3 regions of the Streptomyces sp. NBC_00029 genome follow, and region 1 is predicted to be linked to each of the others. Evidence: riboswitches for the same ligand, from Rfam matches in the RefSeq annotation. Region 1 holds a riboswitch; each other region holds the start of a gene.

The links. A riboswitch is a leader RNA that binds a small molecule or an ion and turns the genes downstream of it on or off. The one in region 1 is predicted to bind cyclic di-AMP.
Positions count from the first base shown of each region.
Region 2: another riboswitch for cyclic di-AMP. It lies ahead of OG753_RS18185 (transglycosylase family protein); the one in region 1 lies ahead of OG753_RS33750 (LysM peptidoglycan-binding domain-containing M23 family metallopeptidase).
Region 3: another riboswitch for cyclic di-AMP. It lies ahead of OG753_RS30640 (M23 family metallopeptidase); the one in region 1 lies ahead of OG753_RS33750 (LysM peptidoglycan-binding domain-containing M23 family metallopeptidase).

Region 1 is NZ_CP108292.1:7,286,989-7,297,363, forward strand. It holds gene OG753_RS33720 (polyprenyl synthetase family protein) at 1-1,026, shown strand, start outside; gene shc (squalene--hopene cyclase) at 1,333-3,363, shown strand; gene OG753_RS33730 (1-hydroxy-2-methyl-2-butenyl 4-diphosphate reductase) at 3,363-4,031, shown strand; gene hpnH (adenosyl-hopene transferase HpnH) at 4,037-5,068, shown strand; gene OG753_RS33740 (aspartate aminotransferase family protein) at 5,065-6,483, shown strand; gene OG753_RS33745 (tyrosine-protein phosphatase) at 6,532-7,323, opposite strand; cyclic di-AMP (ydaO/yuaA leader) riboswitch at 7,616-7,812, shown strand; gene OG753_RS33750 (LysM peptidoglycan-binding domain-containing M23 family metallopeptidase) at 7,817-8,776, shown strand; gene OG753_RS33755 (SGNH/GDSL hydrolase family protein) at 8,940-9,725, shown strand; gene OG753_RS33760 (MBL fold metallo-hydrolase) at 9,823-10,375, shown strand, end outside.
Region 2 is NZ_CP108292.1:3,872,599-3,882,973, reverse strand. It holds gene OG753_RS18200 (globin domain-containing protein) at 1-872, opposite strand, end outside; gene OG753_RS18195 (cytochrome P450) at 994-2,283, shown strand; gene OG753_RS18190 (transglycosylase family protein) at 2,372-3,382, shown strand; cyclic di-AMP (ydaO/yuaA leader) riboswitch at 3,662-3,834, shown strand; gene OG753_RS18185 (transglycosylase family protein) at 3,837-4,550, shown strand; gene eno (phosphopyruvate hydratase) at 4,842-6,122, shown strand; gene OG753_RS18175 (septum formation initiator family protein) at 6,222-6,710, shown strand; gene OG753_RS18170 (DUF501 domain-containing protein) at 6,767-7,318, shown strand; gene OG753_RS18165 (exopolyphosphatase) at 7,315-8,256, shown strand; gene OG753_RS18160 (NAD(P)/FAD-dependent oxidoreductase) at 8,647-10,032, shown strand; gene OG753_RS18155 (class I SAM-dependent methyltransferase) at 10,202-10,375, shown strand, end outside.
Region 3 is NZ_CP108292.1:6,552,106-6,562,480, reverse strand. It holds gene OG753_RS30655 (GNAT family N-acetyltransferase) at 1-2,430, opposite strand, end outside; gene OG753_RS30650 (HPr family phosphocarrier protein) at 2,615-2,896, shown strand; gene OG753_RS30645 (GntR family transcriptional regulator) at 3,190-3,867, opposite strand; gene OG753_RS30640 (M23 family metallopeptidase) at 4,052-4,855, opposite strand; cyclic di-AMP (ydaO/yuaA leader) riboswitch at 4,868-5,027, opposite strand; gene OG753_RS30635 (pitrilysin family protein) at 5,245-6,612, opposite strand; gene OG753_RS30630 (M16 family metallopeptidase) at 6,633-7,985, opposite strand; gene OG753_RS30625 (DNA topoisomerase IV subunit A) at 8,255-10,375, shown strand, end outside.

The DNA of each region.
Region 1 (10,375 bases):
GACACGGTCGCTCTCCTGGAGCGCGGCCGTACGATGTCGACCCCCGCGCTCCGCGCCGCCGTCGACCGGCTCGTGGCGCCCATGGACACCGTCGCCGCCTACCACTTCGGCTGGATCGACGCCCAGGGCAACGTGGCGGACGGCGACGGCGGCAAGGCCGTGCGCCCCGCACTTGCGCTGCTCTCCGCCGAGGCCGCGGGCGCCGCGGCCGAGGTCGGCATCCCCGGCGCCGTCGCGGTCGAGCTCGTGCACAACTTCTCGCTGCTGCACGACGACCTGATGGACGGCGACGAGCAGCGCCGCCACCGCGACACGGTGTGGAAGGTGCACGGACCGGCCCTCGCGATCCTGGTCGGCGACGCCCTGTTCGCCCTCGCCAACGAGGTCCTGCTGGAGCTCGGCACCGTGGAGGCGGGCCGCGCGACCCGCAGGCTGACCACCGCCAGCCGCAAGCTCATCGACGGCCAGGCGCAGGACATCTCCTACGAGCACCGCGAGCGCGTCAGCGTCGAGGAATGCCTGGAGATGGAGGGCAACAAGACCGGCGCGCTGCTCGCCTGCGCGGTCTCCATCGGCGCGGTGCTCGGCGGCGCGGACGACCGTACTGCCGACAAGCTGGAGGAGTACGGCTACCACCTGGGCCTCGCGTTCCAGGCCGTCGACGACCTGCTCGGCATCTGGGGCGACCCGGAGGCGACCGGCAAGCAGACCTGGAGCGACCTGCGCCAGCGCAAGAAGTCCCTGCCGGTGGTCGCGGCCCTCGCGGCCGGCGGCGAAGCCTCCGAGCAGCTCGCCGAACTGCTCGCCGCCGACGCCAAGAGCAGCGACTTCGAGAACTTCTCGGAGGAGGAGTTCGCGGCCCGAGCGGCCCTCATCGAGGCGGCCGGCGGCCGCCAGTGGACCGCCGACGAGGCACGCCGCCAGCACGCCGTCGCGATCCGGGCCCTGGACGACGTCGACATGCCGCAGCGCGTGCGCGACCAGCTCGTGGCCCTCGCGGACTTCGTCGTCGTGCGCAAGAGGTGATCGCCACCCGACAGCGGATATGAATCGCGAGTCGCCGGCCGGCGCCGCCACCTGAGCGTGGCGCGCACCGGCCGACGGCAGACCCCAGCACAGCAGAGGACACTGTTCTAAGGGGAAGCCATGACAGCGACGACCGACGGCAGCGCCGAGGGCGCTGGCGCTGGCAGCGAATCCACCCCGGGCGCTCTGCCGCCCGGACCCGCGGGCCGCACCGCCGGCCTGGCCGCCGAACCGGGGCCCCCGGCCCCGCCCGTGCCGGCCCGGCCCGGCCGGAGCGGCCCGCGCGCCGAGCACGGCCCGCCGGGCATGCCCGCGCTCATCGGCCGGCCGCCCCGCCCCGGGCCGGGGCGGGACACGGCGCGCGACACCGTACGGGGCACGGTGCGGCCCACCGACGACCTGCCCCGCCGCCCGGACGGCGCCCGGCCGGCCGTGTACGAGGCCGCCGCGCGCGCCACCCGGAACCTGCTGGAACGCCAGGACCCCGAGGGCTGGTGGAAGGGCGACCTGGAGACCAACGTCACCATGGACGCGGAGGACCTGCTGCTGCGGCAGTTCCTCGGCATCCGGGACGAGGCCACCACCCGCGCCTCCGCTCTCTTCATCCGCGGCGAGCAGCGGGAGGACGGCACCTGGGCCACCTTCCACGGCGGCCCGTCCGACCTGTCCGCCACGATCGAGGCCTACGTCGCGCTGCGCCTCGCCGGGGACGCGCCGGACGCCCCGCACATGACCCGCGCCTCGGCCTGGATCCGGGCCCACGGCGGGATCGCCGCCGCCCGCGTCTTCACCCGCATCTGGCTGGCCCTCTTCGGCTGGTGGAACTGGGAACACCTGCCCGAACTCCCGCCCGAGCTGGTCTTCCTGCCGCCCTGGGTGCCCCTGAACATCTACGACTTCGGCTGCTGGGCCCGCCAGACCATCGTCCCGCTCACGGTGGTCTCCGCGCTGCGCCCGGTCCGCCCGGCCCCCTTCGCCCTGGACGAGCTCCACGCCGACGCGCGGGTGCCCAACCCCGCCAGAAGACTCGCCCCGCTGACCAGCTGGGACGGCGCCTTCCAGCGCATGGACAAGGCCCTGCACGTCTACCGGCGGTTCGCCCCGCGCAGGCTGCGCAGGGCCGCGATGGCCACCGCCGGCCGCTGGATCATCGAACGCCAGGAGAACGACGGCTGCTGGGGCGGGATCCAGCCGCCCGCCGTGTACTCGATCATCGCCCTGCACCTGCTCGGCTACGACCTGCGGCATCCGGTGATGCGCGCCGGGCTGGAGTCCCTGGACCGGTTCGCGGTGTGGCGCGAGGACGGCGCCCGGATGATCGAGGCCTGCCAGTCCCCGGTGTGGGACACCTGCCTCGCCGCGATCGCCCTGGCGGACGCGGGCCTGCGCCCCGACCACCCCGCCCTGGTCAAGGCCGCCGACTGGATGCTCGGCGAGGAGATCGTCCGCAGCGGTGACTGGGCGGTGCGCCGCCCCGGACTCGCCCCCGGCGGCTGGGCGTTCGAGTTCCACAACGACACCTACCCCGACATCGACGACACCGCCGAGGTGGTCCTCGCCCTGCGCCGGATCAAGCACCCGGAGCCGGCCCGTGTCGAGGCGGCGATCGCCCGCGGGGTGTCCTGGAACCTCGGCATGCAGTCGAGGAACGGGGCGTGGGGCGCCTTCGACGCCGACAACACCAGCCCCTACCCGAACAAGCTGCCCTTCTGCGACTTCGGCGAGGTCATCGACCCGCCCTCGGCCGACGTCACCGCCCACGTGGTGGAGATGCTCGCCTTCGAGGGCCGGGCGGGGGACGCCCGCACCCGGCGCGGCATCGCCTGGCTGCTCGCCGAACAGGAGGCGGCCGGCGGCTGGTTCGGCCGCTGGGGCACCAACTACGTCTACGGCACCGGATCGGTGGTCCCGGCCCTGACCGCCGCGGGCCTCGCCCCGGGGCATCCCGCGATCCGGCGGGCCGTGCGCTGGCTGGAGTCCGTACAGAACGAGGACGGCGGATGGGGCGAGGACCAGCGCTCCTACAAGGACCCGTCCTGGGCCGGGAAGGGCGCCTCCACCGCCTCGCAGACGGCGTGGGCGCTGATGGCCCTGCTGTCGGCCGGCGAGCGCGACGGCAAGGCCGTCGAGCGGGGCATCGCCCACCTGGTGGAGACCCAGAGGGAGGACGGCACCTGGGACGAGCCGTACTTCACCGGCACCGGCTTCCCCTGGGACTTCTCCATCAACTACCACCTCTACCGGCAGGTGTTCCCGCTCACGGCGCTCGGCCGCTACCTGTACGGGGAACCGTTCGCCCCGGCCGGGGTGCACCCGGCCGCCGCCGGGGAGGTGTGATGTCCGCCGCGGGCGGGGACCGGGCCGCGGGCGGCCCCGGCCCGCTCCTGGTGGCCTGCGCGCTGCGCATCGAGCAGGTCGCGCTGCGCAGCGCGACCCGCGGCCCGGACCGCGGCCGGAGCGGCGGGCACACCCTGCTGCGCACCGGGATGGGCCCGCGCGCGGCCGGGCGGGCCGTCGACCGGGCACTGGAGCGGCCGGGAATGGACCGGGCCGCCGTCCTCGCGACCGGGTTCTGCGCCGGTCTGGTACCCGGCATGCACCCCGGTGACCTCGTCGTCGCCGAGGAGACCCGGGACCCGCAGGGAACCGTCACCTGCACCGGCAGCGCCCTGCTCGCAGAGGCACTGGCCCGGGCCGCTCCGGGCCGGACCGTGCACACCGGCGCGCTGACCGGATCCGACCACGTCGTCCGCGGCCAGGAGCGCGCACAGCTGCGCGCCACCGGCGCCATCGCGGTCGACATGGAGTCCGCGGCCACCCTGTGGACCGCCACCCGGGGCGGCGGCCGTCCGGTTGCGGCCGTCCGGGTGATCGTGGACGCTCCGGAGCACGAGCTCGTCCGTATCGGCACGGTTCGCGGGGGAATATCGGCCTTCCGTGTCCTGCGTGCCGTACTGCCCGCGTTTCATGAATGGCACCGTTCGTTGCTGCTCCCCAGGAGGTGAGCCAGATGGCCATGCCGCTGCGCCAGTCCATCAGGGTCGGGACGTATCTTCTCGAACAAAAGCTCCGCAAGCGCGAGAAGTTCCCCCTGATCGTCGAACTGGAACCGCTCTACGCCTGCAACCTGGCCTGTGAGGGGTGCGGGAAGATCCAGCACCCGGCCGGGGTCCTCAAGCAGCGCATGCCGGTCGCTCAGGCGGTCGGCGCCGTGCTGGAGTCCGGTGCTCCCATGGTGTCCATCGCGGGCGGCGAGCCCTTGATGCACCCGCAGATCCACGAGATCGTCCGTCAGTTGGTGGCGCGCCGGAAGTACGTGTTCCTGTGCACCAACGCGATGCTGCTGCGCAAGAAGATCGAGAAGTTCACGCCTTCCCCGTATTTCGCCTTCGCCGTACACATCGACGGCCTGCGCGAGCGCCACGACGAGTCGGTGGCCAAGGAGGGCGTCTTCGACGAGGCGGTCGCGGCCATCAAGGAGGCGAAGCGGCGCGGATTCCGCGTGACCACCAACTCCACCTTCTTCAACACCGACACCCCGCAGACGATCATCGAGGTGCTCAACTACCTCAATGACGACCTCCGGGTCGACGAGATGATGATCTCGCCCGCCTACGCCTACGAAAAGGCGCCCGACCAGGAGCACTTCCTGGGAGTGGAACAGACCCGAGAACTCTTCAGGAAGGCCTTCGCGGGCGGCAACCGGCGCCGCTGGCGGCTCAACCACTCCCCGCTCTTCCTGGACTTCCTGGAAGGAAAGGTCGATTTCCCCTGCACGGCCTGGGCCATTCCGAATTACTCCCTCTTCGGCTGGCAGCGACCCTGCTATCTGATGAGCGACGGCTACGTACCGACGTACCGCGAGCTCATCAACGACACCGACTGGGACAAGTACGGCCGCGGGAAGGACCCGCGCTGCGCGAACTGCATGGCGCACTGCGGCTACGAGCCCACCGCCGTCCTCGCCACCATGGGCTCCCTCAAGGAATCCCTGCGCGCGGCCCGGGAGACGATCGCCAGCAACCGGGACAAGTCGGCATGAACGCGCGGCCACGGGAGGAGGAGGGCGGCCGGGGCAAGGGCTTCGACCTCGGCGCCCTGCTGGCCGAGCGCGGCGCGGAACGGTACGAGCTGCACGCCCGGCACCTCAACCACCAGCTGCCCCGGATGCTGCACACCATCGGCTTCGACAAGGTCTACGAGCGGGCCGAGGGAGCGCACTTCTGGGACGCCGAGGGCAACGACTACCTCGACATGCTGGCCGGGTTCGGAGTGATGGGTCTGGGCCGGCACCACCCGGTCGTCCGCCGGGCCCTGCACGACGTCCTGGACGCCCAGCTCGCCGACCTCACCCGCTTCGACTGCCAGCCGCTGCCCGGGCTGCTGGCCGAGAAGCTGCTCTCGTACAGCCCCCACCTGGACCGGGTCTTCTTCGGCAACAGCGGCACCGAGGCGGTGGAGACGGCCCTGAAGTTCGCCCGGTACGCCACCGGGCGCCCCAGGATCCTCTACTGCGACCACGCCTTCCACGGGCTCACGACGGGCTCCCTCTCGGTCAACGGGGAGGGCGGCTTCCGGGACGGCTTCGCACCACTGCTCCCCGACACGAGGATCACGCTCGGGGACCTCGCGGCCCTGGAGCGGGAGCTGAAGCGCGGGGACGTCGCCGCACTGATCGTCGAGCCGGTCCAGGGCAAGGGGGTGCTGGCCGCCCCGCCCGGCTTCCTCCTCGCGGCGCAGGAGATGCTGCACCGGCGCGGGGCGCTGCTGATCGCGGACGAGGTGCAGACCGGCCTCGGGCGCACCGGGGACTTCTACGCGTACCAGCACGAGCCGGGCGTGGAACCGGATCTGGTGTGCGTGGCGAAGGCGCTCTCGGGCGGGTACGTCCCGGTCGGCGCGACCCTGGGCAAGGACTGGATCTTCAAGAAGGTCTACTCGTCCATGGACCGGGTGCTCGTGCACTCCGCGAGCTTCGGTTCCAACGCCCAGGCCATGGCGGCGGGCCTCGCGGTCCTGTCCGTCATGGAGGACGAGGAGGTCGTGGCGAACGCCCGGGTCATGGGCGACCTGCTGCGCGGGCGCCTCGCCGCTCTGGTGGACGAGTACGAGCTGCTGCACGAGGTGCGGGGGCGCGGGCTGATGATCGGCATCGAGTTCGGCCGGCCCTCCTCGCTGGGCCTGCGCAGCCGGTGGACGATGTTGCAGGCGGCCCGCAAGGGGCTCTTCGCGCAGATGGTCGTGGTGCCCCTGCTGCAGAAGCACCGGATCCTCACCCAGGTCTCCGGGGACCACCTGGAGGTGATCAAGCTGATCCCGCCGCTGATCGTGGACGAGGGGGACGTGGACCGGTTCGTCGGGGCCTTCCGCGAGGTCATGGACGAGGCGCACGGCGGATCCGGGCTGATCTGGGACTTCGGCAGGACGCTGGTCAAGCAGGCCGTCGCCGCGCGCTGACGGCCCGCCGACCTCGGGGGCGGGGCTCGGGAACCGGGCCCCGCCGCGTCAGACCAGGAGCCGGTCCCGCAGCCGGCCGAGGGTCTCGGGCCGCAGCCCGAGGCCCTCCGCCAGGTAGGGGTCCACCCCGCCCCAGACCTCGTCGATGGTGTCGAAGGCGGCCAGCAGGTATTCGGCGCGGGCGTCGAAGAGCGGCTGGAGCAGCTCCATGACCTCGGGGGAACGGGCCTCGGGCGACTCGTCGCTGCGGCGCACGCGGTAGCGGCGGTGCGGGGCGTTCGACTCCAGGTAGTCCGCCACGATCGCCTCACGCTCGACGCCCACGGCGAGCAGGGTGACGGCGATCGACAGGCCGGCCCGGTCCTTGCCGGCCGCGCAGTGCATGAGGGCGGGGACGCTGTCCTCGGCGAGGGCGTGCACGACCCGGCTGTGCTCGGCGGTGCGCTGCCGGATGATCCCGCGGTACGAGTTCGACATGCGGGCCGCCGCCTTGCCGTCGCCGAGGATCTCGCGCAGCTGGACGAGGTCGCCGTCGCGGACCAGCCGCCAGAACTCCCGTCCGTCGGCCGGGTCCGAGAGCGGGATGTTGAGGTTCCGGACGCCGGGCAGCTCGACGTCCGGCCCCTCCAGCGCGTGGTCGGCGCCGTTGCGGAAGTCGAAGATGGTGTGGAGGCCGAGCGAGGCGAGGAATTCTGCATCGCTTTCGGTGGCATGTGCGAGATGTCCGCTTCGGAACAGTCGTCCCGTACTGACCGTTCGTCCGTCAGAAGTCGGCAATCCGCCCACATCGCGGAAATTGCGCACTCCGGTCAGCTCCGGCTCCTGTATCTGCTGGGTCAAAGCAACTCCTCCGCCACGTCGTGGGGCCTCTGTCCGAATTACACTGTTTGGCGCCAACTTGCCATATCGGGAGGCGAGATCGGGCGCGTCCCCGTGAGCCAGATCATACGGTGACCGTGAGTGCCTGATCGCTAAAGGCGAATGGCCCAGTCGGGGCGGCTGTTGGCCGTGCGGAATGGACGGAGGGTGACGGTAATTCCTTCGGTCCCTCATGTCTGTGATTCCGTCAGGGAATTCGCGGCTTGTTACCCGTGGCCGCAAGGGATTACCTTCGCGATCGATCCGGGTGGACCGCCAAATCCTGCCGCCTCCCGGAAACCGCACCCGACCTATTCGCGCGGCAGGAGCGGGGGAACCAGGTAAGCCGCCGTACCGGAGATCTTTTCGCCGGGACGGCTCGGGGTGAAGCCGTTCATGTCCAGTACATGCACGGCCGGACATCTCCAGTCCGAACCCGACAGCTCACCTCGCAGGCGCCGGAGAGGAATTCGTCATGCCTGCAAAGGGTAAGCACCGCCGTCCCAAGTCCCTTTCCCTTTCGCGCGGTTTCGCCGTCGCGGGAACCGGGGGTGCGGCCCTCGCGCTGCCGCTGATCGGAGCCGCCGGCGCCCACGCCGCCGGTGCCCCGGCCGCCGCGACCGCGGTCGCCCCCGCGGTGGCCCCGCAGGCCCCGGCCGCTCTGCAGGCGGCTCCCGTCGCCGCCACCGCGGCCGCGCCGACCGTCTACACGGTCGTGCCGGGCGACTACCTCTCCAAGATCGCCGTTGAGCGCCACCTTTCCGGCGGCTGGGAGCAGCTGTACGCCGACAACCGCGAGGCCGTCGGCAGCAACCCGTCGCTGATCCACCCCGGCCTGAAGCTGACCCTCGGTGGTCCGGGCGGGGCGAAGCCGGCCGAGGCCGCTCCCGAGGCCGAGGCGAAGCCGGCCGCGGAGCCCGCGCCGGAGTCCGCCGCGAAGTCCGCCCCCTCCGTGCGCAAGCAGGCCGGGAAGGCCGCCCCGGCGCAGCAGGAAGCCGCCGCCGAGGCGCCCGCCGCTCCGCAGTCGGCCGCCGGCTTCGTCGCCCCGGTCGGCGGCGGGATCTCCACCCAGTACAAGGTCGCGGGCGCCATGTGGTCCTCCGGCTACCACACCGGCGTGGACTTCATCGCCTCCATGGGCACCAGCGTCAGGGCCGTCGGCGCGGGCACCGTGGTCTCCGCCGGCTGGAGCGGCTCGTACGGCAACGAGGTCGTCATCCAGCACGCGGACGGCAAGTACTCGCAGTACGCCCACCTGTCCCAGCTCTCGGTCTCCTCCGGTCAGAGCGTGACCGCCGGCCAGTCCATCGGACTCTCCGGCTCCACCGGCAACTCGACCGGCCCGCACCTCCACTTCGAGATCCGTACGACCCCGTCCTACGGCTCGGACCTGGACCCGATCGCGTACCTCCGCTCGAAGGGCGCGAGCCTCTGACGGCACCCGCCGTCGGACCACCGACACACGTGAGGCCGGGACCCGAGGGGGGTCCCGGCCTCACGTGTACTTATTCCTTATCCCCCACGTGGTACAGATCACGGTCCGTCAACCCCTCATTACGTTGGCGTAGGTTGGTTACGGGAGTGAAGTATGGGTTCCCGTGGCAGCGACGACGACCAAACTCAAGACCATCGGCTCGTACGCGGCGATCGGGGACAGCTTCACCGAAGGCGTGGGGGACCCGGGACCCGGGGATTCCTATCTCGGCTGGGCGGACCGGCTCGCCGTGCTCCTGGCCGATCAGCGCGACGAGCACGACTTCCGGTATGCGAATCTGGCGGTGCGGGGGAAGCTCCTGGACCAGATCGTGGCCGACCAGCTCCCGAGAGCCAAGGACCTCGCGCCGGACCTCGTGACCTTCTGCGCGGGCGGCAACGACATCATCCGGCCCGGCACCGACCCGGACGACGTGGCGGAGCGGTTCGAGGCGGCCGTGGCCGACCTCACCGGGTCCGTCGGCCTTGTCATGATCACCACGGGCTTCGACACCCGGGGCGTACCGGTGCTCAAGCACCTCCGCGGCAAGGTCGCGACCTACAGTGCACACGTCCGCGCCATCGCCGACCGCTACGAGTGCCCGGTGCTCGACCTCTGGTCGCTGAAGTCCGTACAGGACCGGCGGGCCTGGGACACGGACCGGCTGCACCTCTCTCCCGAGGGCCACACGCGGGTCGCGCTGCGCGCCGCGCAGGTGCTCGGACTGGACGTACCGGCCGACCCCGACCAGCCGTGGCCCCCGGAGCGGCCGCGCGGCTCGGTGGACGTGACCCGGGACAACATCCAGTGGGCCCGCGAACACCTCGCCCCGTGGATCGGGCGGCGGCTGCGCGGGGAGTCCTCCGGGGACCACGTCGAGGCGAAGCGGCCGGACCTGCTGCCGCTGTAGCGGCGCGGGAGCGACAAGCGGAATCCTTCGGGGCCGGTGTGCGTTGGGATGGTCGTAGAGATACGGCCATCCTGACCCCATCCTCCCTGGAGGCGCTTTGACCGGCTCCCGTCCCTTGCGTCCGCGGCTGCGTGCCCTGCGGCCCGAAGCCTTCGGCGCGGACCCGTCCGGCGCCCGGCTCGAGCGGATCCGCCGCTCGCCGAACTTCGCCGACGGAGTCTTCCAGAACCCGGTCGGGGCCCGGAACAGGCCCTCGGGTTCGATGGCGGAGTTCGCCAAGATCTACTTCCACCGGGAGCAGCGGGTCCGCCGCAGCCCCGCCGCGCCGATCCCGGTGCACCCGACGACCCTCGCGGACCTGGCGAAGCCGCCCGCGAGCGGCCTGCGGCTGACCTGGATGGGGCACTCCAGCGTGCTCGCGGAGATCGACGGGCGCCGGGTGCTGTTCGACCCGGTCTGGGGCGAGCGGTGCTCCCCCTTCCCCTTCGCCGGGCCCAAGCGGCTGCACCCGGTGCCGGTCCCGCTGTCCTCGCTGGGCGAGGTCGACGTCGTGGTCATCTCGCACGACCACTACGACCACCTCGACCTGCCGACGATCAAGGAGCTGGCCGGTACGGACACGGTCTTCGCCGTGCCGCTCGGGGTCGGCG
Region 2 (10,375 bases), 3.4 Mb from region 1:
TACGCGTCGATGAGCGGGCGGTCGTAGAGGTGCGCGCCGTCCCGGGCCACGACGAAGAGCCGTACGTCCTGATCGGGGGGATGCTCCGCGAGATCCTCCAGCATGGCCCGGATCGGCGCCCAGCCCGTGCCGGCGGCGATCAGGCTGGCCGGGCGGTCCCCGCGGCGGAAGGTCAGCTGCCCGCCGGCGGCGCCGAGCCGCAGCACGTCGCCGGGCAGCGTCTCGCGGACGAGGGCGGTGCTCAGCCGCCCGTGGTCGATCCTGCTGACGTGCAGGTCGACGGTGCCGTCGGGGCGGGGGGCGTTGCCGATGGAGTACGTGCGCCAGACCGTCGGGAGGCGTTCGCTGCTCACGCTCGTGTACTGGCCCGGGAGATAGGGGAAGGGCGCGTGCGGCCTCAGTGTCAGGACGCCGATGTCCGGCCCGTACGTGAGGTGGCGCACGACCTCCGCGTCCCACCACGGCGGGTCCTCGCTCGCGTCGGCGCCGGCCGTCATCGCATCGGCCATCACCTGGTACGCCTCGGCCCAGGCCTTCTCGACCGACGGGGTCCAGGCGGCGCCGGAGGTCTCCGCGAGCGCGGCGAGCAGGCTGGCGCCCACGGCGGCGTAGTGCTCGGGGCGGACCAGGAACTTGCGGTGGTCGCGTCCCAGGTCCCGCAGATAGGGGCCGATCGTCTCGTCGTCGAAGTGGGTGATCACGTGGGTGAGCGCGGCGAAGAGCCGGTCCCGCTGGCGCTCCATGTCGTGGAGGGAGTCCGGGAAGAGGGCACGGACTCCGGGGTTGTGCCAGAACAGGTGGGAGTAGAAGAACTTGACGGCGTGCTCGGCCCGTCGCTCCACCACCGCGAAACTGCTCTTCAAGATCCTCACATCCACAAGACCGAAAGTAGGAATGTCACAGAAGGCCACGTCAAGGGATGGACGATCTACGGACAGCCGCGACGAACGACCCATATCGGATGGGAGCTCGGCGCCGGGATACGGTCATCAGGTGCACGAGCAGACCTCCGAAAACCCCGCCGACACCCCTTCCGCCGAGGGCCCCACCCTCTTCGACTGGGAGTTCGCGACCGACCCCTACCCGGCCTACGCCTGGCTGCGCGAGCACTCCCCGGTGCACCGCACGAAGCTGCCCAGCGGGGTCGAGGCCTGGCTCGTCACCCGGTACGCCGACGCCCGCCAGGCCCTCGCCGACCAGCGGCTCAGCAAGAATCCGGCGCACCACGCTGAGCCCGCGCACGCCAAGGGCAAGACCGGGATCCCCGGCGAGCGCAAGGCCGAGCTGATGACGCACCTTCTCAACATCGACCCGCCGGACCACACCCGGCTGCGGCGGCTGGTGTCGAAGGCGTTCACCCCGCGCCGGGTCGCCGAGTTCGCCCCGCGGGTGCAGGCGCTCACCGACCACCTCATCGACGGGTTCGCGCAGAAGGGAGAGGCGGATCTCATTCACGAGTTCGCCTTCCCGCTCCCCATCTACGCCATCTGCGAGATGCTCGGCGTACCGCGCGAGGACCAGGACGACTTCCGCGACTGGGCGGGCATGATGATCCGCCACGGCGGGGGCCCGCGGGGCGGGGTCGCCCGGTCGGTCAAGCAGATGCGGACCTATCTCGGTGAACTCATTCACCGCAAAAGGGATGATCTGGGCGACGACTTGATCTCCGACCTGATCCGGGCGAGCGATCACGGTGACCATCTGACGGAGGGCGAGGCCACCGCCATGGCCTTCATCCTGCTCTTCGCCGGCTTCGAGACCACCGTGAACCTCATCGGCAACGGGGTCCACTCCCTCTTCATGAACCCCGGGCAGCGCGAGCGCCTCCAGCTCTCCCTCGCGGCCGGCGAGAGCGGACTGCTGGCCACCGGGGTCGAGGAACTGCTGCGCTACGACGGTCCCGTGGAGCTGGCCACATGGCGGTTCGCCACCGAGCCGCTGACCCTCGGGGGCATGTCCGTCGAGGTCGGCGACCCGGTCCTGGTCGTCCTCGCCGCCGCCGACCGGGATCCCGAGCGGTTCGCGGACCCGGACACCCTCGACCTCTCACGGAGCGACAACCAGCACCTCGGATACGGTCACGGCATCCACTACTGCGTGGGTGCCCCGCTCGCCCGGCTCGAAGGACAGACTGCGCTCGCGACTTTGCTGACGCGCCTGCCCGATCTGGAGCTCGCCATTCCGCCCCAAGACCTGCGCTGGCGTGGGGGGTTGATCATGCGAGGGCTACGTACTCTTCCCGTTCGGTTTACAGCTCAAAACACTTCAGCGACATCTGATTAAAAGTCAGATCCAGCTTGAACTTGTGACAATCGTTCGAAGGCCGCTAGGTTCTGCCGTTACCCCGCTGTTATGCGAAAGGTGCACCTACATGCGTTCCGGGAACGGCCGCCACAGACGCCCCCGCCAGGTCCCCGCGCTGGTCGTCACAGCCGGAGTCACTGGCTCCGCGCTGGCTCTGCCGCTGCTAGCGGCAACCAGTGCCACCGCCGCCGACACGTCCACATGGGACAAGGTCGCCGAATGCGAGAGCGGTGGCGCCTGGAGCGCCAACTTCGGCAGCGGCGCCTACGGCGGACTCCAGTTCACCCAGGAGGAGTGGCAGAGCGCCGGCGGACTCGACTTCGCCGAGCGCCCCGACCTCGCGAGCCGGTCGCAGCAGATCGCGGTGGCCGAGCGGGTGCTGGGTTCGACGGGCCCGCAGGCCTGGCCGCTGTGCGCGGCCTCGGCCGGACTGGACCGGCAGAGCCCCGCCGCACAGGTGGACCCCGGTCTGCCCGGCGGCAAGGGCCCGCTCGCCCCGGCGCCGGCCCGCCCGGACGACGCGGTTCCGTCCACCAAGGGCGGCAAGCCGTCCACGGACTACGGGTCGCCGACCCCGAGCCCGTCCGACACCCCGTTCCTCATTCCCGACGCCCCGTCCATCGGACTGCCCGTCATGCCCGCGCCGGACGTCCCGACGACGCCTCCCGTCGACCCGACGCTCCCGGGCACCACGCCGGCCCCCGTCGACCCGACGGCCCCGACGCTGCCGGTGGACCCGACCGCGCCCACGACCCCGCCCGTCACGCCCGGACTGCCCCCGGTCTCCCCGACGGACCCTGCGGCTCCCGGGGCTCCGGAGACGCCCGAGACCCTGGGTGCCACTCCGGGCGTGGGCAACGGCAAGCACCGCGGTGCGCCTGCACCCGAGTCGGCGGGCCCCTCTGACGTCTCGTCGAACCCCACGTACACGGTCCAGGCGGGCGACAGCCTGGCGACCATCGCGGTTGCCAAGGGCGTAAAGGGCGGCTGGAACGGTCTCTACGAGGCCAACGAGCAGGTCATCGGTGAGGACGCCAACCTGATCAAGCCCGGCCAGAACCTGGATCTAACCACGTAATAAGGACAGTTCAGTTATCCGGAAAGGGTCGAATGTCGGTTTTCGTCAAGTGAGACATGCGTCTCTTCCGGTCAACTGGCGTGTCTCTCCGCGGGGCTTCCGCAAACACCGCCCTCACCTGCGCAAACACCTCTGCGGGGAGCGCAAGTAGGGGCCGTTTCTCCCCGATGTTCCTCGTTGAACATCGGGGAGAGACCTGTCTACCTTCTGAATCGCTCGCCACCGCGAGCTCCTTCGACCGCATCGCCGAATCCTGCCGGCGGACGGGGGGAACAGTCGTCGCGTCAAGCGCCGAAGGCAGGAGCGGGGGAACCAAGGTAGGTGCCGGGAGCGGCCGTTGAGAGACGGTCACGCCACCGGCTAGGGGTTAAGACGTGCGCTAGGTCGCACGGCCGGGCAACTCACTCGCCCGAACCCGACAGCTCACCTCGTAGGCGTCGGTGAGGAGAACTCCATGCTGCTTTCCGGCAAGGGCAAGCACCGTCGCGGTACCGCCATCGAGCGGTCCGTCCGCATCGTCACGCTCGCCGGTGTCGCCGGTGTGGCCGTGGCCGCCCCGCTGATGGCCGCGGGCACCGCCAGTGCCGCCACCACGTCCGAGTGGGACAAGGTCGCGCAGTGCGAGTCCGGTGGCAACTGGGCCATCAACACGGGCAACGGCTACTACGGCGGCCTGCAGTTCTCGTCCTCCACGTGGGCCGGCCACGGCGGCAAGGCGTACGCCCCGCAGGCCAACCAGGCCACCAAGGCGCAGCAGATAGCCGTCGCGGAGAAGGTCCTCAAGAACCAGGGCAAGGGCGCCTGGCCGCACTGCGGCAAGGGCCTGTCGAACGCCGCCAACAACGGTGGCGGCACCGGCACCCCGGCGTCGAACAAGCCGCAGACGAAGCCGCAGCCGAAGCCGAAGACCGAGAAGAAGACCGAGACCAAGGCCGCGCCGAAGACCGAGCGCGCCGAGGCTCCGGTCACCCGCTCCGAGCGCACCGAGGCTCCGGCCGCGCCGAAGACCGGCAACGGCTCGTACGAGGTCAAGCCGGGCGACACCCTGGGCACCATCGCCGAGACCAACGGCGTCAAGGGCGGCTGGGAGAAGCTCTTCGAGCTGAACAAGGACATCGTCTCGGACGCCGACCTGATCTTCCCGGGTCAGAAGCTCAAGCTCAGCTGAACATTGCGGCAAAAGCCGCAAAACCCTGTGCAGGACGTCCTCTGACTGTGTGCAGGATGCCCACCGCCCGGCGCATGCTCCACGCGCCGGGCGGTGCTGTTCCCGGCCTCCGTGGGCCGATGATCAAGGGGCTATGTCCCGGAAGAGGGGTATTCGGTCCCTTTTTCGTCCCAGGGTCCGGGCGGTCGGCCGGTCGAGTGCCCGGAGCCGGTTAGGCTCTAGGCGGCAAGGCCATCCCACGGCCTGACACGCCACCGCACACCCAGCGTCACATCCCAGAAGGAGATGCTCGTGCCGTCCATCGACGTCGTCGTAGCCCGGGAAATCCTGGACTCCCGAGGCAACCCCACGGTCGAGGTCGAGGTGGGCCTCGACGATGGCAGCACCGGCCGTGCTGCAGTTCCGTCCGGCGCCTCCACCGGTGCATTCGAGGCCATCGAGCTCCGTGACGGTGACCCCGACCGTTACTTCGGCAAGGGTGTCGAGAAGGCCGTCCTCGCCGTCATCGAGCAGATCGGCCCGGAGCTCGTCGGCTACGACGCCACCGAGCAGCGTCTGATCGACCAGGCCATGTTCGACCTGGACGCCACCGACAACAAGGGCTCGCTCGGCGCCAACGCCATCCTCGGCGTGTCCCTGGCCGTCGCGCACGCCGCGTCCGAGGCCTCGGACCTTCCGCTCTTCCGCTACCTCGGCGGTCCGAACGCGCACCTGCTGCCCGTTCCGATGATGAACATCCTCAACGGTGGGTCGCACGCCGACTCCAACGTGGACATCCAGGAGTTCATGATCGCCCCCATCGGCGCGGAGTCCTTCTCCGAGGCGCTGCGTTGGGGTGCCGAGGTCTACCACACCCTCAAGAAGGTCCTGCACACCAAGGGCCTCTCCACCGGCCTGGGTGACGAGGGCGGCTTCGCCCCGAACCTGGAGTCGAACCGCGCCGCGCTCGACCTCATCATCGAGGCCATCAAGCAGGCCGGCTACACCCCGGGCACGGACATCGCGCTCGCGCTCGACGTCGCCGCGTCCGAGTTCTACAAGGACGGCCAGTACGAGTTCGAGGGCAAGTCCCGCTCGGCCGCCGAGATGACCGACTACTACGCCGAGCTCGTCGAGGCGTACCCGCTCGTCTCCATCGAGGACCCGCTGTTCGAGGACGACTGGGACGGCTGGAAGACCATCACCGACCGCCTCGGCGCGAAGGTCCAGATCGTCGGTGACGACCTGTTCGTCACCAACCCGGAGCGTCTGGCCCGCGGTATCGAGGAGGGCTCCGCGAACGCCCTGCTCGTGAAGGTGAACCAGATCGGTTCGCTGACCGAGACCCTGGACGCCGTCGAGATGGCCCAGCGCAACGGCTTCAAGTGCATGATGTCCCACCGCTCCGGTGAGACCGAGGACGTCACCATCGCCGACCTCGCCGTCGCCGTGAACTGCGGTCAGATCAAGACCGGCGCCCCGGCCCGCTCGGACCGCGTCGCCAAGTACAACCAGCTGCTGCGCATCGAGGAGATCCTCGACGACGCCGCGGTGTACGCGGGCCGCTCCGCCTTCCCGCGCTTCAAGGGCTAATCACCCCCCTGAGGGGCTGGCCTCCGTACGTCCCCGCACTCGGTCCCGTACCGTGTGCGGGGACGTATTGCGTAGTGCGTACCTAGGGGAGGCGGACCAATGGCCGGGAACCGGGATCGGTTCTCCACCTTCTCCACCGCGACCAGGCTCAAGCAGCTCGGTGAGCGGACCGCCGCCCACGTCTACCGGTCGCAGTCGCGGCGTCAGGTCCGCCGCAGCCGGCTCACCGGCCGTGCCGCGCTCCTGGTGCTCGTCCTCTGTACGCTGGTCGTCGCCCTCGCGTATCCGATGCGTCAGTACGTGTCCCAGCGCTCGGAGATCGCGGAGCAGCAGCGGGCCGCCGCGACCGCGCGGGAGCGCCTGGAGCGGCTCCGCGACGAGAAGGCCCGCTGGCAGGACGACGCCTACGCGGAGCAGCAGGCGCGCAAGCACCTGCACTTCCTGCGCCCGGGGGAGATCGGCTACATCATGAGCGACCCCGGGGCCCAGCCCCCACAGCCGAACCGGACCGGCCAGGCCGGCTCCGACCGGCCCTGGTACTCCAACGTCTGGGACGGCGTCGACAAGGCCGACCGCCCCGGCGACTGACCCGTACCGCCGTACCGCAGCACCCATCCACGAGAACGAAGAGACTTCCTCCAGGCATGCAGACGCCCCCGCCCCAGACCGACCGGACCGAGCCGACCGACGCGGACATCGAGGCGTTCGAGCAGCAGCTCGGCCGCCCGCCGCGCGGACTGCGCGCCATCGCGCACCGCTGCCCCTGCGGGCAGCCGGACGTGGTGGAGACCGCCCCGCGGCTCCCCGACGGCACCCCCTTCCCGACGCTGTACTACCTGACGTGCCCGCGCGCGGCCTCCGCGATCGGCACGCTGGAGGCCAACGGCGTGATGAAGGAGATGCAGGCCCGGCTCGCCGAGGACAAGGAACTGGCCGCCGCCTACCAGGCCGCGCACGAGGACTACATCGAGCGGCGCGACGCCATCGAGGTGCTCCAGGGCTTCCCGAGCGCCGGCGGCATGCCGGACCGGGTCAAGTGCCTGCACGTGCTGGTCGGCCACTCCCTGGCCGCCGGCCCCGGGGTGAACCCGTTCGGCGACGAGGCCCTCGCCATGCTGCCCGAGTGGTGGGCCAAGGGCGCCTGCGTCGTGCCGTGCGGTGAGAAGAAGACGGACGACGGGGAGTCGCGGGCGTGACCCGGGTCGCCGCCGTCGACTGCGGCACGAACTCCATCCGGCTGCTCGTGGCGGACTGCGACCCGGCCACCGGCGAGCTGGTCGAGCTGGACCGCCGGATGACCGTCGTCCGGCTCGGCCAGGGCGTGGACCGGACCGGCCGCCTGGCCCCGGAGGCCCTGGAGCGCACCTTCGCCGCCTGCCGCGAGTACGCGGGGGTCATCAAGGAGTTCGGCGCGGAGCGCGTGCGCTTCGTGGCGACCTCCGCCTCCCGGGACGCCGAGAACCGGGCGGACTTCGTCCGGGGCGTCCTGGACATCCTGGGCGTCGAGCCCGAGGTGATCTCCGGTGACCAGGAGGCGGAGTTCTCCTTCACGGGTGCCACCAAGGAGCTCACGGCCCACGAGCACCTGGAGCGGCCGTTCCTGGTGGTGGACATCGGCGGTGGCTCCACCGAGTTCGTGGTCGGCGAGGAGCACGTCCGGGCGGCCCGTTCCGTGGACATCGGCTGCGTCCGGATGACCGAGCGGCACCTGGTGGTGGACGGGGTCGTCACGGACCCGCCGACCGCGGAGCAGGTCGCCGCGATCCGGGCGGACATCGAGGCGGCGCTGGACCTGGCCGCCGAGAGCGTCCCGCTGTCCGAGGCGCGCACCCTGGTGGGCCTGGCCGGCTCGGTGACCACGGTCGCCGGGATCGCGCTGGGGCTGCCGGAGTACCGCTCGTCGGCCATCCACCACTCCCGGATCTCCTACGAGCAGGTCCGCGGGATCAGTGAGCGGATGCTGACGCAGACGCACGCCGAGCGCGCGGCGATCCCGGTGATGCATCCGGGCCGGGTGGACGTGATCGGCGCGGGCGCGCTGGTGCTGTTGGCGATCATGGAACGTATCGGCGCTTCCGAGGTTGTCGTGTCGGAGCACGACATCCTCGATGGAATCGCTTGGTCCATCGCCTGAACGACCTTCGAAGCAGCCTGTGAGGGGCTCTCGGGGCGGTGATCCAAACAAAGTTCGTGAAGTTCTTCACAAGGAAAAAGGGTCTGTTGGGTCGGCGGAGGGGTCCTTGGGGCCCTTCCGGGGGCCCTCAGGCCCTTTTTCCGTCGCGTTCGTGCGATCCGCGGAGGCGACGGGTTCCGCGTCAGAGGTATGGACGAACCCCTGTGGTCCAGTCCGCTTTCGGCCTTGGAGGCCAGTTCAGGACGGGTGAACAACGACTCCGGACACCTCGTGGTTCCCGTCGCGCACCATGACCTCCGTCACGTGGGCGGCGGAGTGTAGCAGAGGGTCTCCCAGTCCTTGTGAAGGGGCTCACGAGCGACACCCCTTTGGGTGCTGGATACTCGTTCCATGAGCACCACGGAGCGTCCCAGGATCCTCGTTGTAGGAGGTGGGTACGTAGGCCTGTACGCAGCCAAGCGCATCATGAAGAAGATGCGCTACGGCGAGGCGACCGTCACGGTCGTCGACCCGCGCTCGTACATGACCTACCAGCCCTTCCTCCCTGAAGTGGCCGCAGGCAGCATCTCGCCTCGGCACGTCGTCGTCCCGCTGCGACGCGTGCTGCCCAAGGCAGAGGTCCTCACCGGCCGGGTCACCAGCATCGACCAGGACCGCAAGGTCGCCGTCGTCACGCCGCTCGTCGGCGAGGCGTACGAGCTGCCCTTCGACTACCTGGTGATCGCGCTCGGCGCCGTCTCCCGCACCTTCCCGATCCCCGGCCTCGCCGAACAGGGCATCGGTATGAAGGGCGTCGAAGAGGGCATCGGCCTGCGCAACCACGTCCTCGAGCAGCTCGACAAGGCCGAGTCCACGACGGACGAGAACGTCCGCCGCAAGGCCCTCACCTTCGTCTTCGTCGGCGGCGGCTTCGCCGGTGCGGAGACCATCGGCGAGGTCGAGGACATGGCCCGCGACGCCGCGAAGTACTACTCCACGATCAAGCGCGAGGACATGCGCTTCATCCTGGTCGACGCGGCCGACAAGATCCTTCCCGAGGTCGGGCCCAAGCTCGGCACCTGGGGCAAGGAGCACCTCGAGTCCCGCGGCATCGAGATCTACCTGAGCACCTCCATGGACTCCTGCGTGGACGGCCACGTGGTGCTGAAGAACGGCCTCGAGGTCGACTCCAACACCATCGTGTGGACCGCCGGCGTCAAGCCGAACCCGGTGCTGGCCCGCTACGGCCTGCCGCTGGGCCCGCGCGGCCACGTCGACGCCCAGCCGACCCTCCAGGTCACGGGCACGGACTACATCTGGACCGCCGGCGACAACGCCCAGGTTCCGGACATGGCCTCCCGCAAGGCCGGCGTCGAGAACGCCTGGTGCCCGCCGAACGCCCAGCACGCGCTGCGCCAGGCCAAGGTCCTCGGCGACAACGTCATCTCGGGCATGCGGGGCTTCCCGCAGGCCGAGTACTCGCACTCCAACAAGGGTGCGGTGGCGGGCCTCGGCCTCCACAAGGGCGTTGCGATGATCGTCATGGGCAAGACGAAGATCAAGCTCAAGGGCCGGCTCGCCTGGTACATGCACCGTGGCTACCACGGCATGGCCATGCCGACCTGGAACCGCAAGATCCGCGTCTTCGCCGACTGGACCCTCGCCATGTTCCTCAAGCGCGAGGTCGTCTCCCTCGGTGCGCTGGAGACCCCCCGCGAGGAGTTCTACGAGGCCGCCAAGCCGGCGCCGGCCCCAGCCGCCGCCGCTGCCCCGGCCGAGAAGGCCAAGGCCTCCTGACCGGTGTGACCGGCCGGACCTGAGCTCCACCGGGTCCAACGGCTTCACCTGTACGACCTGCACGACCCCGAAGGGGCCGCCCGCCATCCGTGGTGCGGGCGGCCTCTTCGGCGTACCCGGGGCCCGGGATGGGTAGACGGAGGGGTCGGAGCTTTTGTGGAGGTGCGCCATGACCGACGCCGCGCCGCGGCTCGCCGTTGTTGCCGAGACTCTGATGGGTGCCCCGCTGCCGGTGCGCGTGCGTGCCTGGGACGGCAGTGAGGCGGGTCCGCCCGACGGTCCCGTGCTCGTGATCCACGACCGCCGCGCCGTGCGGCGGATGCTCTGGAGGCCCGGCGAGCTG
Region 3 (10,375 bases), 730 kb from region 1:
GACCGAGCGGACGACGGTGTCGACCCCGCGCGGCACCATGGCCTGCACCACGGGCTGGAGCTCGGCCGGCTTGCCGAGCGCGTCGGTGAGCTCCTCGTACGAGCGCCGCAGCTCGGCCTCGCTCGTGAGGTCGAGCCGTACGCCGCCGAGGTCCGCGCGGTGGCGCAGGTGGGGGGCGGTGGTCTTGAGCGCCACCGGGTAGCCCAGGACCCCGGCGGCCCGGACCGCCGCGTCGGCGCTCGGGGCGGGCAGGGTGGGCAGGACCCGGATCCCGTACCGCGCGAGCAGCTCGCGGGCGTCCCAGTCGGTCAGGGTCAGCACGGCCCCGGCGTCGACGTCCACCAGGAGTCCGGCCAGCTGCGCCGCGGCCCCGGCCTCGTCGATGTCCTCGTACTCGGGGACCTGCCCGGCGTCGGCGGTGGCCCGGCGCCACTGCCCGTACCGGACCGCTTCGGCGACGGCCTTGACCGCCCGCTCGGCGGCGGGGTAGCTGGGGATGCTGTCGCCCGCGGCGGACAGCGGGACCGCCGCCGGGGGTGCGGCGTCCGGGGCGGGGTCCGGGGCCGGGCCCCAGTTCCGGTAGGGGGCGGGCTGCGGGAGGCCCCGCACCGCGGAGAGTGCCTCGACGAGCTCGCCGAGCTCGACGTGCACCACCGCCACGGGCTTGCCGGGGTACTCGGCCACCGCGTCGCGCAGCGCGCCGGCCAGGTCGTCCGCGGGTGCGTCCTCGCTCACCCAGGGGATGGCCGTGACGACCACCGCGTCGCAGTCCTCGGAGCGCAGTGCGTCGGTGAGGGCGGCGCGGAAGTCCGCCGGTGAGGCGGCCGTCGTCAGGTCCAGCGGGGGCAGCGGCCGCAGGCCCTGGGTGAGGCAGGCGTCGTAGGTGAGGATCCCGAGGGATTCGGAGTTGCCGAGGATCGCGATCCGGGGCCCGGCGGGCAGTGGCTGCGCGGCGAGCAGGAGGCCGACGTCCACGAGCTCGGTGACCGTGTCGACGCGGATGACGCCGGCCTGCCGCAGCAGGGCGGAGACGGTGGCGTCCGGCAGCCTGGTGTCGGGGACGACGTGCCCGGCGGGGCTGTGGCGGCCGCCCTTGGCGACGACCACGGGCTTGACGGCCGCCGTCCGGCGGGCGAGGCGGGTGAACTTCCGCGGGTTGCCGAGGGTTTCGAGGTAGAGCAGCGCGACGTCGGTGGCCTCGTCGTCGTACCAGTACTGGAGGATGTCGTTGCCCGAGACGTCGGCCCGGTTCCCCGCGGAGACGAAGGAGGACAGGCCCTCGCCGCGCCGGAGCAGACCGGAGAGCAGGGCGATGCCGATGGCCCCGGACTGCGTGAACAGGCCGATGCGGCCGCGCGTCGGCATCGGGGCGGGGGTGAGGGAGGCGTTGAGCTCCACGTCCGGGGAGGTGTTGATCACCCCGTAGGCGTTCGGCCCGATGAGCCGCATCCCGTACGAGCGCACCTGCCGCACCAGTTCGCGCTGGCGGGCGAGTCCGGCCGGGCCGCTCTCGCCGTATCCGGCGGACAGGACGACGAGCCCCTGCACGCCGTGCTCGCCGCAGGCGGCCACCGCGTCGGGGACCCGGTCGGCCGGGACCGCGATCACCGCGAGGTCGACGGGGCCGCCGATGGCCTCGACCGTGCGGTAGGCCCGTACGCCGTCGAGCAGGTCGCGGGTGACGGCCTCGTTGACGGCGTAGAGGTGGCCGTGGAAGCCGCTGTCGCGCAGGTTCCGCAGTGCGGCCGCGCCCACGCCCGCGCCGGAACGGCTGACTCCGACCACGGCCACCGAGCCGGGGGCCAGCAGCCGCTGCACGGAGCGGGCCTCGGCGCGCTGTTCGCGGGCGCGCTGCACGGCGAGGGACTCGGCGGTGGGTTCGAGGTCGAGGGTGAGGTGGACGGAGCCGTCCTCGAAGCTGCGCTTCTGCTGGTAGCCGGCGTCCGTGAACACCTTGATCATCTTGGTGTTGGCGGGCAGCACCTCGGCGGCGAACCGCCGGATGCCGCGTTCCCGGGCCACCGCCCCGATGTGTTCGAGGAGGGTGGAGGCGACCCCGCGGCCCTGGTGGGCGTCCTGGACGAGGAAGGCGACCTCGGCCTCGTCGGCGGGTGCGGAGGCGGGCCGGCCGTCGGCGTCGATGCGGTCGTAGCGGACGGTGGCGATGAACTCCCCGCCGATGGTTGCGGCGAGGCCGACCCGGTCCACGTAGTCGTGGTGCGTGAAGCGGTGCACGTCGCGGTCGGAGAGGCGGGGGTAGGGAGCGAAGAAGCGGTAGTACTTCGACTCGTCCGAGACCTGCTCGTAGAAGCTGACGAGCCGGCCCGCGTCCTCGGTGGTGATGGGCCTGATCCGGGCGGTGCCGCCGTCACGGAGGACGACATCGGCTTCCCAGTGGGCCGGGTAGGAGGGGTCCGACTCGATGGTCATGGGCCTACCTTACGGCCGGATCGGGCCCGGCAGTGCGCGCGCGGCGCATGATGCATATCGGGACAAGTCAGTGCAAGCTGGGGAAGGTCGAACGGCGAAAAATTCAGGCCGAAGGTCGGTCCGAGCATTCCGGGCGTCGTGAGAGACTGGTCTAGACAACCGTAAGAACCTGAAGGGCATCACCATGGCAGAGCGCCGCGTCAACGTCGGCTGGGCCGAGGGCCTGCACGCTCGTCCCGCCTCGATCTTCGTCCGTGCGACGACCGCTTCCGGCGTCCCGGTGACCATCGCGAAGTCCGGCGGCGACCCCGTCAACGCCGCCTCCATGCTGGCGGTCCTGGGCCTGGGCGCCCAGGGCGGCGAGGAGATCGTCCTCGCCTCCGAGGCCGAGGGTGCGGACGCCGCGCTGGACCGCCTCGCGAAGCTGGTCGCCGAGGGTCTCGAGGAGCTCCCCGAGACCGTCTGACCCTTCGGGTTCGACCCCACCACGAAGCCGCGGCCCCCGGACGGGGACCGCGGCTTCGTCATTCCCGCGCCCTGACCGCCGCTCCCGGCAACGGCCCCGCCCGCACGGCTTCCCCTCCGGAATCGGAACGGGAAGAAACCGGCCCGGCGGCACGGAAAGGGTCTCGCCGAAATGCCGGGCGCACCGGCATTCAGCTCCGCAGGAATTCGGCACGGCACATTGCCTCGGGGCGGAAATCGACCGCCCACCGCGCAGCGAATTCGCGTGATTCCATCCTTTGTATACGGCTGCTGTTAATGCCGGCCGCTCGACATGTTTACGACAGGTTGCGAAGTCCTCACCGCCGGGCGGAGCCTCGGCCGGTGCGCCCCCGCCGCCCGGTCGGCATGGAGCACGGTCAGCGCTCGCGCCCGTTCGGCATCGCCGCGCGCCACCGCGTCCACGATCGCGCCGTGCTCCGCCCAGGACTCCACGGGCCGGGCCGGCGCCTCCACCACGTACATCCAGGCGATCTTGTGCCGCATCTGCGTGAGCATCGCGATCAGGCCGGGGCTGCCGGAGGCCTGTGCGAGCGTCTCGTGGAACCAGCCGCCCAGGGACCGCAGATCCTCCCCCTGGCCCCGCCTGGCCCGCTCCTGCCCCAGCCTGACCAGCCCCCGCAGCACCTTGAGGTGCGCGTCTGTGCGCCGCCGGGCGGCTCTGGCGGCGGCCAGCGGCTCCAGGAGCATCCGCACCTCCAGCAGGTCCGCGGCCTCCTGCTCGGTCGGCTCGGCCACGCAGGCCCCCGCGTGGCGCCGCGTGGTCACGAACCCTTCCGACTCCAGGGTCCGCAGGGCCTCGCGGACCGGGACGCGCGAGACCCCGTACCGGCGGGCCAGCACCTCCTCGGTCAGCCGGCCGCCCGGCTCGAACACCCCGGAGACGATGTCGTCGCGGATTGCTGTGCATACCGCGTGCGCAGGAATACGCAAGACAGGACCTCCGCCTATTTCCGACTGCCAGCCTCATTGCACGCCCAAGCGCGTGCTGCGACTCTATTGCAACACACGATAATTTCCGAGAGCGGCCGGAAATACGAAACATTTGCACAAGGGCGCAACACAAAGACCCCGGCTCGGGGAGCCGGGGTCTTCGGTGAAGCGGTGCGGGGCCGGGTCAGAGGCTGACGCCGTGCGAGCGCAGGTACGCGATCGGGTCGATGTCCGAGCCGTACTGCGAGCCGGTGCGGGCCTCGAAGTGCAGGTGCGGGCCGCTGGAGTTGCCGGTGGAGCCCGACAGACCGATCTGCTGGCCCGGGGTGACCTGCTGGCCGACGGAGACGCTCAGCGAGGACAGGTGGCCGTACTGCGTGAACGTGCCGTCGTTGTGCTTGATGACGACGTTGTTGCCGTACGCGCCGCCCCAGCCGGCCTCGACGACCGTGCCCACGCCCACCGCGTGCACCGAGGTGCCGGAGGAAGCGTGGAAGTCGATGCCCGTGTGGCTGCCGGAGGACCACATGCCGCCGCCCGCGTGGTACTGCGTGCTGACGTACGAGTCGGAGAGCGGGGCGACGAAGGTGTTGAGGCGCTTGCGCTCCTCCTCGCGGGCCGCACGCTCGGCGGCTTCGCGCTCGGCCTTCGCCTTGGCCTCGGCGAGGCGCTTGGCCTCCGCGGCCCGCTGCTTCGCGTCGGCCTCGGCCTGCGCCTTCGCGGCGTCGTGCTCGGCGGCGCGGCGCTGGGAGTCGGCCTGGTCGGAAATGTCGCCCGCGAGGTCCTCGGCGACGACCACCGCGTTCAGGCCGTTGTCCTGGCCGATGTTGCTGCTGTGGTTGTCCGCGGCGAAGGCCGGGGCGGCGAGGGAGCCGACGACACCCGTGGTGGCGATCGCGGCGATACCGGCGTAACCGGCGGTCTTGCGGCTCAGACGGCTGGAACCACGGTGCTTACCGGAGCCAGCGGGACGACTGCCAAACGCCATGAAGGGTTTGATCCTTTCCTTCCTTCTCGCCTACCGGGTTAGCTGACGGGTTCGGAGCAGGAAGGTCTCCTACGGATCTCCTCTTGCGAGGGGGTCCGATTCACCCCAGGGACACATGTGGGTCCCCGGCTCCCCAGGCTCGCGCCTGACGGGGACTCGGCGATCACTGTCCGGTGCCGCGGGTGCGGCGGGCACAACTGACGGACAGCACGGCCGACGCTAGGCGGATCATCAGTCAATCGCCAAACAGACACGGCTTTTTGTTGCGTACGCCACACCGCATACAAGCAACCTCACCACTAAACGGACAAAAGGGGTTCTGGTGAACAAGTCACCAGAACCCCTTGCCGAATCCTTCAGCCGGCCCTCAAAGGACCGTCACCTGGGCGTCAGTTGGAGACGACCGTCACCGCACCGATCCCGAGGGCCCGGACGGGCTCCTCGATCAGCGAGGCGTCGCCCACCAGAACGGTGACCAGCCGGTCCGCCGGGAAGGCCTTCACGACCGCGGAAGTGGCCTCCACGGTGCCGGTTTCGGCGAGCTGGGCGTACAACTGCGCCTGGTAGTCGTCCGGCAGTTCCTGCTCGACCTGGTCGGCGAGAGTGCCCGCGACCGAGGCCGCCGTCTCGAACTTCAGCGGGGCCACGCCCACCAAGTTCTGTACGGCGACATCGCGTTCGGCGTCGGTCAGACCGCCCTCCGCGAGGGTACGCAGCACCTTCCAGAGGTCCTCGAGCGCCGGGCCGGTGTTCGGGGTGTCCACCGAGCCGCTGATGGCGAGCATCGAGGCGCCCTTGCCGTCCGCGGTGGAGCGCAGCACCTGGCCGAAGGCGCGCACGCCGTAGGTGTACCCCTTCTCCTCGCGCAGCACCTTGTCCAGGCGCGAGGTGAGGGTGCCGCCCAGGCAGTAGGTGCCCAGCACCTGGGCCGCCCACACCCGGTCGTGGCGGTCCGACCCGATCCGGCCGATCAGCAGCTGCGTCTGGACCGCTCCGGGCCGGTCCACGATGACCACGCGGCCGGTGTCGTCCGCGGTCACCGGCGGCACCGGGCGGGCCGCGGCGGTGTTGCCCGTCCAGGTGCCCAGGGTGTCCGCCAGCACGGCGTCCAGGTCGATGCCGGTCAGGTCGCCGACGACCACCGCGGTGGCCGTCGCGGGGCGTACGTGGGCCTCGTAGAAGGCGCGCACGGCGGCGGAGTCGATCCGCGCGACCGTCTCCTCGGTGCCCTGGCGCGGCCGGGACATCCGCAAGGTGGCCGGGAAGAGCTCCTTGGAGAGCTGCTTGGCGGCGCGGCGCTGCGGATTGGCCAGCTCGTGGGGGATCTCGTCGAGCCGGTTGCGCACCAGCCGGTCCACCTCTGCGTCGGCGAAGGCGGGGGCACGCAGCGCCTCCGCGAGCAGGCCGAGCGCCTTGGGTAGCCGGGAGGCCGGAACCTCCAGCGAGACCCGGATGCCGGGGTGGTCGGCGTGCGCGTCGAGGGTGGCGCCGCACCGCTCCAGCTCGGCCGAGAACTCCTCGGCCGAGTGCTTGTCGGTGCCCTCGGAGAGCGCCCTCGCCATGATGGTCGCCACGCCGTCCAGGCCCTCGGGCTCGGCGTCGAGCGGGGCGGCGAGGTTGACCTCGACCGCGACGACCTGCTGTCCCGGCCGGTGGCAGCGCAGCAGGGTCAGCCCGTTGGGCAGCTGCCCGCGGTCGGGGGCCGGGAAGGCCCACGGCTGCGGTTCGCCGGCCTGCGGCTGCGGGTGGAAGGTCATCGTGACGGCTGCGGTGTCGCTCACTGCTCCGCCCCCTCGTTCTCGTCGGACTCGTCGTGCTGGTCGGACTCGTCGGCCGCGATCGGCTCGTACACGAGCACCGCGCGGTTGTCCGGGCGCAGGCGGGCCGCGGCCACGGCCTGCACCTCCTCGGCGGTGATGTCCAGCACCCGCTGGACGGCGGTCAGCGCCAGCTGCGGGTCGCCGAACAGCACCGCGAAGCGGCACAGTTCGTCGGCGCGTCCGGCCACCGTGCTCAGCCGGTCGAGCCACTCCCGCTCCAGCTGCGCCTGGGCGCGCTCCATCTCCTCGGCCGTCGGGCCCTCGGCGGCGAACCGCGCGAGCTCCTCGTCGACGGCCGCCTCGATCGTGGGGATCTCGACCCCGCTGGAGGTCTTGACGTCCAGCCAGCCCAGGGACGGCGCCCCGGCCAGGCGCAGCATGCCGAAGCCGGCGGCGACGGCCGTCTGGTCACGGCGCACCAGCCGGTTGTGCAGCAGCGAGGACTCGCCGCCGCCCAGGATGGTCAGCGCCACGTCGGCGGCGTCGCACTCGCGGGTGCCGTCGTGCGGCAGCCGGTAGGCGGCCATCAGCGCACGCGCCGGGACCTCCTCGACGATCTCCTCGCGCAGCTGCTTCCCGATGGTGTCGGGCAGCGAGCCGTCGCGGGGCGGCTGCTTGCCGTCGTGCGCGGGGATGGTGCCGAAGTACTTCTCCACCCAGGCGAGGGTCTGCTCGGGGTCGATGTCCCCGACGACCGAGAGCACCGCGTTGTTGGGCGCGTAGTACGTACGGAAGAAGGTGCGCGCGTCCTCCAGGGAGGCCGCGTCCAGGTCGGCCATCGAGCCGATCGGGGTGTGGTGGTACGGGTGGCCCTCGGGGTAGGCCAGGGCCGTGAGCCGCTCGAACGCAGTGCCGTAGGGCACGTTGTCGTAGCGCTGGCGGCGCTCGTTCTTGACGACGTCCCGCTGGTTCTCCATGGACTCGTCGTCCAGGGCGGCCAGCAGGGACCCCATCCGGTCCGCTTCCAGCCAGAGCGCGAGCTCCAGCTGGTGGGTCGGCATCGTCTCGAAGTAGTTGGTGCGCTCGAAGCTGGTGGTGCCGTTGAGCGAACCGCCGGCGCCCTGGACCAGTTCGAAGTGCCCGTTGCCCGGTACGCTCGCCGAGCCCTGGAACATCAGGTGCTCGAAGAGGTGAGCCAGGCCGGTACGCCCCTTGACTTCGTGGCGGGAGCCGACGTCGTACCAGAGGCAGACCGCGGCGACCGGGGTCAAGTGGTCTTCGGACAGCACCACGCGCAGGCCGTTGGCCAGCCGGTGCTCGGTCGCTGTCAGGCCGCCGGAGCCGGCCTGGGCTGTGGCCGTGTGACCCATGGGCATGTGGTCCCTTCGATCGCGATGCAGAGATTTCTTATCGACCTGCCACTGTATGCAAGCGCGTCGACCGCCGGATAAGTTCCCGGGTCACTCCCCCGCACTCCGTCCGGGGGACCCCCGGGGTCGGAGTCGGCGTTGTCGGTGCGTCGGGCCACAATGGTCCGCGTCGTACCCTCGCCGGACACCCCCGGACCGCCGGACCACGACGAGACCGCCAGACCCAGCCACCCAGCACACCCCATTTTTGGTTAAGGAGCCGCGCAGCGATGGCCCGCCGCAGCACGAAGACCCCGCCGCCGGAGGATTTCGAGGAGAAGATCCTCGACATCGACGTCGTCGACGAAATGCAGGGCTCCTTCCTCGAGTACGCGTACTCGGTGATCTACTCCCGCGCCCTGCCCGACGCCCGGGACGGCATGAAGCCGGTGCACCGGCGCATCGTGTACCAGATGAACGAGATGGGCCTGCGCCCCGACCGCGGCTACGTGAAGTGCGCCCGTGTCGTCGGCGAGGTCATGGGCAAGCTCCACCCGCACGGTGACGCGTCCATCTACGACGCCCTCGTGCGCATGGCCCAGCCCTTCTCCATGCGGCTGCCGCTGGTCGACGGCCACGGCAACTTCGGATCGCTCGGCAACGACGACCCGCCGGCCGCGATGCGTTACACCGAGTGCAAGATGGCCGACGCCACGTCGCTCATGACCGAGTCGATCGACGAGGACACGGTCGACTTCACCGCGAACTACGACGGCCAGGAGCGGGAGCCGGTCGCCCTCCCGGCCGCGTACCCGAACCTGCTGGTCAACGGCGCGTCCGGGATCGCGGTCGGCATGGCCACCAACATGCCCCCGCACAACCTCGGCGAGGTCATCGCGGCCGCCCGCCACCTGATCCGCCACCCGCAGGCGGACCTGGAGGCGCTGATGCGCTTCGTGCCGGGTCCCGACCTGCCCACGGGCGGCCGGATCGTCGGCCTCTCGGGCATCAAGGACGCCTACGAGAACGGCCGCGGCACGTTCAAGATCCGCGCGACCGTGGCCGTGGAGGACGTGACGGCGCGCCGCAAGGGCCTGGTCGTCACGGAACTGCCCTTCACGGTCGGCCCCGAGAAGGTCATCGCGAAGATCAAGGACCTGGTCGGCTCGAAGAAGCTCCAGGGCATCGCCGACGTCAAGGACCTCACCGACCGCTCGCACGGCCTGCGCCTGGTCATCGAGATCAAGAACGGCTTCCACCCGGAGGCCGTGCTGGAGCAGCTCTACAAGCTGACGCCGATGGAGGAGTCCTTCGGCATCAACAACGTGGCGCTGGTGGACGGGCAGCCCCTGACGCTGGGCCTCAAGGAGCTGCTGGAGGTCTATCTCGACCACCGCTTCGAGGTCGTACGGCGTCGCAGCGAGTTCCGCCGCACCAAGCGCCGCGACCGGCTGCACCTCGTCGAGGGCCTGCTGGTGGCGCTCCTCGACATCGACGAGGTCATCCGGCTCATCCGGGACAGCGACAACTCCGCGCAGGCCAAGTCCCGGCTGATGGAGCGGTTCTCGCTGAGCGAGATCCAGACCCAGTACATCCTGGACACCCCGCTGCGCCGGCTCACCCGGTTCGACCGGATCGAGCTGGAGTCCGAGCGCGACCGGCTGACCGGCGAGATCGACGAGCTGACCGGGATCCTGGAGTCGGACAGCGAGCTGCGCAAGCTGGTCTCCGCGGAACTGGCGGCGGTCGCGAAGAAGTTCGGCACCGAGCGCCGGACCGTGCTGCTGGAGTCCGCGGGCACCGCGGTGGCGGCGGTTCCGCTGGAGGTCGCGGACGACCCGTGCCGCGTGCTGCTGTCCTCGACGGGCCTGCTGGCGCGTACGGCGAACGGCGACGCACTGCCGGAGGAGGAGGGCGGCGCCCGCGCCAAGCACGACCTGATCGTCTCGCAGGTCGCGGCGACCGCCCGGGCCGACGTCGGCGCGGTCACCTCGTACGGGCGGCTGCTGCGGCTGTCGGTGATCGACCTGCCGCAGCTGCCGGACACCCACGCCGCGCCGAACCTGGCGGGCGGCGCCCCGGTCTCGGAGTTCCTCTCCGGGCTGGAGGCGGACGAGAAGGTCATCTGCCTGACCTCGCTGGACGAGTCCTCGCAGGGTCTGGCGCTGGGCACCGAGCAGGGCGTGGTCAAGCGCGTCGTGCCGGACTACCCGGCGAACAAGGACGAGCTGGAGGTCATCACCCTCAAGGAGGGTGACCGGATCGTCGGCGCGGTCGAGCTGCGCACGGGCGAGGAGGACCTGGTCTTCATCACGGACGACGCCCAGCTGCTGCGCTACCCGGCGGGCCAGGTCCGCCCGCAGGGCCGCCCCGCGGGCGGTATGGCGGGCATCAAGCTCGCCGGCAGCGCC